DNA from 2 places in the Streptomyces sp. NPDC006602 genome. Region 1 is predicted to be linked to the other one. Evidence: predicted binding sites of a transcription regulator. Region 1 holds the regulator's gene; the other holds the start of a gene.

Region 1 (4,515 bases):
CCATCGCGAACCTCCTGACCGAGCTCCTGCCGGTGCTCGACGACATCGGCCGCGCGCGGGAACACGGCGAACTCGTCGGCGGATTCAAGTCCGTCGCGGAGTCGCTGGAGACCGTCGCGGCGAAGATGGGTCTGCAGCAGTTCGGCAAGGAGGGCGAGCCCTTCGACCCGACGATCCACGAGGCCCTGATGCACTCGTACGCGCCGGACGTCACGGAGACGACGTGCGTGGCGATTCTGCAGCCCGGGTACCGGTTCGGCGAGCGCACCATCCGCCCCGCGCGGGTGGCCGTGGCCGAGCCCCAGCCCGGCGCGCAGACCGTCAAGGCCGACGAGGCGGAGACGTCCTCCTCGGGCGCTACGGGTGCCGCCGCCGACGACAAGGAGAGCGGTGGCCCGGACGAGGGCTGAGCTTGAACCGATCGATGTACCGATGAGAGAGGAGGGACGTCGAGGATGAGCACCAAGGACTTCATCGAGAAGGACTACTACAAGGTCCTCGGCGTCCCCAAGGACGCCACCGAGGCCGAGATCAAGAAGGCGTACCGGAAGCTCGCCCGCGAGTTCCACCCGGACGCCAACAAGGGCAACGCCAGAGCCGAGGAGCGCTTCAAGGAGATCTCCGAGGCGAACGACATCCTCGGCGACCCCAAGAAGCGCAAGGAGTACGACGAGGCCCGCGCCCTCTTCGGCAACGGCGGGTTCCGTCCGGGGCCGGGCGCGGGCGGCGGCTCCTTCAACTTCGACCTGGGTGACCTCTTCGGAGGCGGCGCCCAGGGCGGCGGCGCAGGAGGAGGCGGAGGCGCCGGCGGCTTCGGCGGCGGACTCGGTGACGTCTTCGGGGGCCTGTTCAACCGCGGCGGCGCCGGCACGGGCACGCGCACGCAGCCCCGGCGCGGCCAGGACATCGAGTCCGAGGTCACCCTCAGCTTCACCGAGGCGATCGAGGGTGCGACGGTCCCGCTGCGGATGTCCTCGCAGCAGCCCTGCAAGGCCTGTTCGGGCACCGGCGACAAGAACGGCACACCGCGCGTGTGCCCGACCTGTGTCGGCACCGGGCAGGTCGCCCGGGGCACCGGCGGGGGCTTCTCCCTCACCGACCCGTGCCCGGACTGCAAGGGGCGCGGCCTGATCGCCGAGCACCCCTGCCTCGACTGCAAGGGCAGCGGCCGGGCCAAGTCGTCCCGCACCATGCAGGTCCGCATCCCGGCGGGCGTCACCGACGGGCAGCGGATCCGGCTGCGCGGCAAGGGCGCACCGGGCGAGCGCGGCGGCCCGGCGGGCGACCTGTACGTCACCGTGCATGTCGACGCCCACCCCGTCTTCGGCCGCAAGGGAGACAACCTCACGGTGACGGTCCCGGTGACGTTCGCGGAGGCGGCGCTGGGTGGCGAGGTCAGGGTCCCGACCCTGGGCGGTCCTGCCGTCACGCTCAAGCTGCCCCCGGGCACGCCCAACGGCCGCACCATGCGCGCCCGCGGCAAGGGCGCGGTCCGCAAGGACGGCACCCGCGGCGACCTGTTGGTCACCGTGGAGGTGAGTGTTCCGAAGGACCTGACGGGGAATGCTCGTGAGGCGCTACAGGCGTATCGCGAGGCGACCGCGGACGAGGACCCGCGGGCGGAGCTGTTCCAGGCCGCGAAGGGAGCATGATCGAGATGGACGGTCGTCGACGCAACCCGTATGAACTGACCGAGGAAACCCCGGTCTACGTCATCTCGGTGGCGGCCCAGCTCTCCGGCCTGCACCCGCAGACCCTGCGCCAGTACGACCGCCTCGGCCTGGTCTCCCCGGACCGCACCGCCGGCCGGGGTCGCCGCTACTCGGCCCGCGACATCGAACTGCTGCGCACCGTCCAGCAGTTGTCGCAGGACGAGGGCATCAACCTGGCCGGCATCAAGCGGATCATCGAGCTGGAGAACCAGGTCGCCGCCCTGCAGTCCCGCGTCGCGGAACTGCAGGCGGCCCTGGACGGCGCGGCGGCCGCGATGCAGCAGCGCGAGGCCGCGGTACACGCGTCGTACCGACGGGACCTGGTTCCGTACCAGGAGGTCCAGCAGACAAGTGCGCTGGTGGTGTGGCGGCCGAAGGGCCGGCAGACGTCGGACTGAGGGCGCTGACGCGCACGGTCATGTGAAAGGGGCCCGGGGTTCGACCCCCGGGCCCCTTCCCGTTGTTCAGGTCACTCCGCCGGTACGGTGACCGCCACGGATTCCAGCGGTAGATCCGGTAACCGCCCGCGGTCTCCGGGGTGTTCTCGCCCAGGCCGTTCCACCCCATCACGTTGCCCTCGTCGCCCACTCGGGCCACACCGTGACCAACGGGGATCCCTCACCCGGTACGACGCCGCCCCCGAGACCGAGCCCCAGCTGACCCGCAGCCCCTCCGAAAGGCAGTCGGCACTCAGTCCGGCGGGCGCGGCGGACGCGGGGGCGGAGACGGCGGTGAGCAGGCCGCCCGCGGTGACGAGCACGACGGCGGCCGCGGCGGCGGCCGTCGTACGTCTGGCTGAGTTCATTCGGTCCTCTGGTCGTGATCACAGCGGCAGAGGCAGCCGCTGTGATCACGACTCGTGAGGAATGAACTTGGTTGTACGGATCTTTGCCTTCCCAAGGGGGTGCATTGAATGGAGAGTCCGCAAAGGGCGTTTGGAGGCGTTTCCGTCATGTCTTCACATGCAAAGCGGAGCGTGGCGTTGCGCACTCGTTAAGTGGTTCCGCTTGACGCTGGGCGACGCTGACGCGTTCTCTTTTGAGACACATGGGTAGCAGCGCTGCGCCCGCGTCCGAAAAGCACCAAGAAGTGAGCACCCCAATGCGTCGTATCGCCATATCCGTGGCCGCGTCCACGATGACCCTCTCGCTTGCCGCCTGCGGCGCGCTCGGGGTGACCGGGACCAGCAGCGAGGCGAGCCCGACCAAGGGGAACGACATCACCGTCGGCGTGCTGATGCCGGAGAAGACGAACACGCGGTACGAGGAGTTCGACTACCCCATCATCAAGGCGAAGGTCGCCTCCCTCACCGACAACAAGGGCAAGACCGTGTACGCCAACGGCGAGGCCGACGCGGACAAGCAGGCCGGCCAGATGCAGCGGATGATCGACGACCAGGTCGACGTCATCCTGCTGGACGCCGTCGACTCGCACGCCATCGCCGACGTGGTGAAGAAGGCCAAGGACGCGGGCATCCCGGTCATCGCCTATGACCGCCTGGCCGAGGGCCCGATCGACGCGTACGTCTCCTTCGACAACGAGCTGGTCGGCGAGGTGCAGGGCCGCTCGATCATCGAGGCGCTGGGTCAGGGTGCCGACACCTCGGACAAGATCGTCATGATGAACGGCTCGCCCACGGACCCGAACGCCGGCCAGTTCAAGGCGGGTGCGCGCTCGGAGCTGGAGGGCAAGGTGACGATCGCCGATTCCTTCGACACCAAGGGCTGGAGCCCGGACGTCGCCGAGTCCAACATGGCCGAGGCGATCGACAAGATCGGCAAGAGCAACATCGCCGCCGTCTACTCCGCCAACGACGCCATGGCCGGCGGCATCATCAAGGCCCTGAACGCCGCGGGCGTCACCAAACTGCCCCCGATCACCGGCCAGGACGCGGAACTCTCCGCCGTGCAGCGGATCCTCGCGGGCGAGCAGTACATGAGCGTCTACAAGCCGTACCCGCAGGAGGCCGAGGCCGCCGCGGAGATGGCCGTGGCGAAGATCCAGAGCAAGGACATCGAGTTCGACGCCCTCGCCTCCGACAAGGTGGACAGCCCCACCGACAAGGACATCTCCGCCCAGCTGGTGCCGGTGGTCGCCCTGACCAAGGACAACATCAAGTCCACCGTCGTCGCGGACGGCATCTACAAGGTGTCCGACATCTGCACCAGCGACTTCGAGGCGGCGTGCGAGGAGATCGGGCTGAAGTAGCCCCCCTCGCACCCTCGCAACGCCGGCCCCGTGACCGGCCTGTCAGTCGGCGTCCGTGACGTACTGGATCAGGGCGGCGAGGCCGGCGGGGGCGGTGGCCAGGATGACGTCCGGGGTGTCGCTCTCGCGGAGGCGGATCGTTCCGTCGGGGGCGGTGGCGACGTAGAGACACTCGCCCTGCGGGCCGCCGCTGTACGTCGACTTCTGCCAGGTGAGTTCGGCCATCCGGGCCTCCTTAAAGGGTGTAGAGCACGTGCTGGATGAGGGCCAGCGAGTCCTTCACGGAGTGTGTTTCCGGGGCCAACGATACGTCGATGGGGGCGAGGGCGTACTCGGTGAGGTACTCGAACAGTGCGCTGTACTGGGCCAGGCTGTCGCGGTTTCCCAAGTACTGGAAGCCGGAGGGGTATTCGAGGACCACGGTGCCGAGTTCGGGAACGCCAGGGATGACGTGGACGAAGTTGCCGGTGAGGGCTGCGTGCGGCTGAGAGGTGAACGGGTAGATCTGAATGGTCACGTTGGGGAGGCGGGTCAGTTCGATGAGGTGAAGCAGTTGACCGCGCAGTACCTCGATACCGCCGAACCGCATGTGCAA
Region 2 (4,515 bases), on a different contig from region 1:
TCAGGCGGCTGGTGGACCGACCGAGCATCGGTGACCACGACAGGTTCAACGGGGTGCTCGACCGGATGGTAGGCCCGCACCGGCGGCTGATCCCCGAAAGCAGACACCGTGAAGGCCCGGGCCTCCCTCACGAAAACCCGGGCCTTCCCTTAGAGCTCCGTCACGCCGCCACCGGAACCTCCGGCGCGGCCCCGTTCGTCGCCGGAGACAGCGCCAGCTCCAGAACCTGGCGGACGTCCGTGACGGCGTGGACGTCGAGCTTGTCCAGGACCTCGGCCGGGACGTCGTCCAGGTCGGGCTCGTTGCGCTTCGGGATGATCACGGTCGTCACCCCTGCCCGATGCGCGGCCAGCAGCTTCTGCTTCACGCCGCCGATGGGCAGGACCCGTCCCGTCAGCGAGACCTCGCCGGTCATCGCCACGTCCGTGCGGACCAGACGACCGGACAGCAGCGACGCCAGCGCCGTCGTCATCGTGACGCCCGCACTCGGGCCGTCCTTCGGGACCGCGCCCGCCGGGAAGTGGATGTGCACGCCCCGGTCCTTCAGATCGGCCACCGGCAGTTCGAGCTCGGCGCCGTGCGAGCGGAGGAAGCTCAGCGCGATCTGTGCCGACTCCTTCATGACGTCGCCCAGCTGACCGGTCAGGGTCAGGCCCGCCGCGCCCGTCTCCGGGTCGGCCAGCGACGCCTCGACGAACAGGACGTCACCGCCCGCTCCCGTGACCGCGAGACCCGTCGCCACGCCCGGCACCGCCGTGCGCCGCTCGGCCGGGTCCTGCGCGGACTCGGGCACGTGGTGCGGCCGGCCGATCAGGTCGCGCAGATCCTCGTCCCGGACGGTGAACGGCAGCTTCCGCTCGCCCAGTTCCTGCTGGGCCGCGACCTTGCGCAGCAGCCGTGCGATGGACCGCTCCAGGTTGCGGACGCCCGCCTCGCGCGTGTACTCGCCGGCGAGCTTGCGCAGCGCGCTCTCCTCGAGAGTGACCTCGGCCTTCTCCAGGCCCGCCCGCTCCAGCTGACGCGGCAGCAGGTGGTCACGCGCGATGACGATCTTCTCGTCCTCGGTGTAGCCGTCGAGGCGGACCAGCTCCATACGGTCGAGCAGCGCCTCCGGGATGGCCTCCAGCACGTTGGCCGTGGCCAGGAAGACGACGTCCGACAGGTCCAGCTCCACCTCCAGGTAGTGGTCCCGGAAGGTGTGGTTCTGCGCCGGGTCCAGGACCTCCAGGAGGGCGGCCGCCGGGTCGCCCCGGAAGTCGGACCCCACCTTGTCGATCTCGTCGAGCAGCACCACCGGATTCATCGACCCGGCCTCCTTGATGGCACGGACGATCCGGCCGGGCAGCGCACCGACGTACGTACGACGGTGACCGCGGATCTCGGCCTCGTCCCGGACGCCACCGAGAGCGACCCGGACGAACTTCCGCCCCATCGCGTGCGCGACGGACTCGCCGAGCGAGGTCTTGCCGACGCCGGGCGGGCCGACCAGCGCGAGGACGGCACCACCGCGGCGCCCGCCGATCACACCCAGCCCGCGGTCGGTACGGCGCTTGCGCACCGCCAGGTACTCGGTGATCCGCTCCTTCACGTCCTCCAGGCCGGCGTGCTCGGCGTCCAGGATCGTCTTGGCGCCCCGGATGTCGTACTGGTCCTCGGTCCGCTCGTTCCACGGGAGTTCGAGGACGGTGTCGAGCCAGGTCCGGATCCACGAGCCCTCGGGCGACTGGTCGCTGGACCGCTCCAGCTTGTCGACCTCCTTGAGGGCGGCCTCGCGGACCTTCTCGGGCAGGTCGGCGGCCTCGACGCGGGCACGGTAGTCGTCGGACTCCTCGCCCTCCGCCTCGCCGTTGAGCTCGCGCAGTTCCTTGCGGACGGCTTCCAGCTGGCGGCGGAGCAGGAACTCGCGCTGCTGCTTGTCGACGCCTTCCTGGACGTCCTTGGCGATGGTCTCGGCGACGTCCTGCTCGGCGAGGTGGTCGCGCAGGTGCTGGGTGGCGAGCTTGAGGCGGGCGACCGGGTCGGCGGTCTCCAGGAGCTCCACCTTCTGATCGGTGCTCAGGAAGGGCGAGTAACCGGAGTTGTCGGCAAGGGCGGAGACATCGTCGATGGCCTGCACCCGGTCCACGACCTGCCAGGCGCCGCGCTTGCGCAGCCAGGCGGTGGCAAGGGCCTTGTATTCCTTGACGAGTTCGGCGATCTGGCCGGGCAGCGGCTCGGGCACACTCTCGTCGACGCGGGTGCCCTCGACCCAGAGGGCGGCACCCGGGCCCGTGGTCCCCGCACCGATCTTCACCCGCTCCCGGCCGCGGATCAGCGCACCGGGGTCGCCGTCGGCCAGCCGGCCGACCTGCTCCACGGTGCCGAGCACACCGGTGCTCGCGTATGTCCCGTCCATGCGTGGCACCAGCAGGACCCTGGGCTTGCCGGGCTCCGAGCGTGCGGCGGCCTGGGCGGCCTCCACCGCGGCGCGCACGTCGGCGTCGTTGAGGTCCAGCGGAACCACCATTCCGGGCAGCACGACCTCGTCGTCGAGCGGCAGCACAGGCAGAGTGAGCGGTGTGGACGTCGAAGCCATGATCTCCCCTTCGGCAGTCAAGTTGAGCTATGCCGACTCAATGCACGTGAGCCCCGGAATGTTCCCGGGCCCGCGTTCGCTGTGAGCGATCACCCGCCGACCGGCCCGTGACCAGGGTTGTCATGTCCTACAACGCTCAACCCGTCCTCGACCTTCCCGGCTGAACACGTACGCCCCGGCGGCCGGTCGCGCGCCCGTCTCCTTCTCCCCCCCCGTCCGCACCGGTGAGGGGAGAAGGAGACGAACTGGGCGCCGCCCCAGACCCTCGACCGGCTCGGCGGAAAAGGCGTCACCTTTGCACGCACACGCCAACACCCCGCTGTGCGCTCCGTCCCGCGCCTCGATCATGTCGGGGCCGGTACGCACAACCACGGCCTCCTGGACACCCGCCACCCGCCCACCTGGACCAACGCACCACCGTGCAGCGCCGGTCACGGGAGGCGGTCCGCGCCCGGTACCAGCCCCGCACCACCGGCCAGGTGCCGATGCCGATCGCGAACGCCATCAGGTGGCCCCAGTCGGTCAGCGGATCGGTGAACGCGAGCAGGCCCTGCACCAGCATCCCGCCGAACACGGCCAGCAGCGGCCAGCGCAGCCACCGCGTGAGGAGTCCGGCCAGGGCGCCCACCCCGGCGGCGACGCCGAAGCTGACGCCGTAGTCGAGGCGGTGCAGCGAGCTGTCGGGCAGATGACCGACCAGTACCGCGAGCCCCACCGGGACCTCGGTCCCGAGCGTGGCGAGGACATGCCCGAGCAGGAAGACACCGGCCGTGCGCAGCCCGCCTATCCGGCGCTCCAGCGCGGTGAGCACGAGCAGAAGACCCATCGCGTACGGCGAGAGGATCCCGCCGGCGATCCACAACGCGCTGGCCAGGAGCACCAGTACGGGCGTCTGCACGAGGTGCGCCACATCGGTGCTGGATGCCTGGTGGAGGTCGTGCACGAGGACGGGGTCGGCGCACTCGGTGACGAGTGAGGTCACGGCGAGGATGACGGCGTAGCCGAAGGTGAACGGTGTCCCGGCGGGCGTGGGGAGCAGAAGGCAGCCCGTCCGGATGTCCCCGACACGGAGGACCCGGTGTTCCCGTGCGGCCCACGGGCTCAGCGTCTCTGAAGGCATTTCGCCCGGCGGTGGCATTTCGCTCGCTGGACATTCGGTCGGTGGAAATCCGGTCGGCTCATCCGCCCCCACCTGACAGCATGGGCTGATGCCCACCTCGTACGACACTCCCCAGGTCCTGGACCGGCGCGAGGGTCCGCACGGCGAGGTCGTGCTGCGACAGCACGGCGAGTTGCTGCAGATCATCGCCAACGGCTGCTTCCTGATGGACACTTCCGACGGCCGCTCGGAGCGCCGGCTCGTGGACGCGGCGCTCGCGGCACTCGGCGACCGCCCCCAACCGCACGTCCTCATCGGCGGCCTCGGTGTCGGCTTCTCGCTCGCACACGCCGCGGCCGATCCCCGCTGGGGGCGGATCACGGTGGTCGAGCGGGAACGCGCCATCATCGACTGGCACCGTGCCGGACCGCTTTCCGCGCTGTCGGCGCGGGCTCTCGCCGACCCACGCACCGACATTGTGGAAACGGATCTTGTCGCATTCGTCAATGAGACATGCGACACGTTCGACGTGCTGTGCCTGGACATCGACAACGGCCCCGACTGGACGGTCACGGAAGGCAACGGCGGACTGTACTCCGCGGCCGGACTGGCCAGCTGTGCAAGGGTGTTGAGGCCCGGAGGGGTACTGGCGGTGTGGTCCGCCCAGCCCTCTCCGGAATTTGAAGGATCCCTATGGAATGCCGGGTTCCAACGGGTGCGTACCGAAGAGATCCCGGTTGCCCGGGGCGTTCCGGACGTCGTGCACATCGCCGTCCGACCTGGATAGCAAAGCCGCGGTGACTCCCCGTACTCTGCTTCCCTGACGCCGATCATTCAAGCG

Evidence for each region. Region 1 encodes HspR, which represses chaperone genes until heat shock. Its sites were predicted from a motif close to TTGAGNNNNNNNNNCTCAA; they were not measured.
Region 2: lon (endopeptidase La) is a predicted target of HspR. The motif match lies at 2,598-2,616, and genes of this name have one in related genera.

What each region holds. Positions count from the first base shown of each region.
Region 1 is NZ_JBIAHG010000005.1:33,676-38,190, reverse strand. Features, by position in the region: gene grpE (nucleotide exchange factor GrpE) at 1-410, shown strand, start outside; gene dnaJ (molecular chaperone DnaJ) at 456-1,652, shown strand; gene ACFYO2_RS15275 (heat shock protein transcriptional repressor HspR) at 1,658-2,110, shown strand; gene ACFYO2_RS15270 (sugar ABC transporter substrate-binding protein) at 2,814-3,920, shown strand; gene ACFYO2_RS15265 (DUF397 domain-containing protein) at 3,963-4,145, opposite strand; gene ACFYO2_RS15260 (helix-turn-helix domain-containing protein) at 4,156-4,515, opposite strand, start outside.
Region 2 is NZ_JBIAHG010000003.1:165,382-169,896, forward strand. Features, by position in the region: gene lon (endopeptidase La) at 161-2,575, opposite strand; gene ACFYO2_RS09515 (rhomboid-like protein) at 2,865-3,791, opposite strand; gene ACFYO2_RS09520 (spermidine synthase) at 3,784-4,461, shown strand.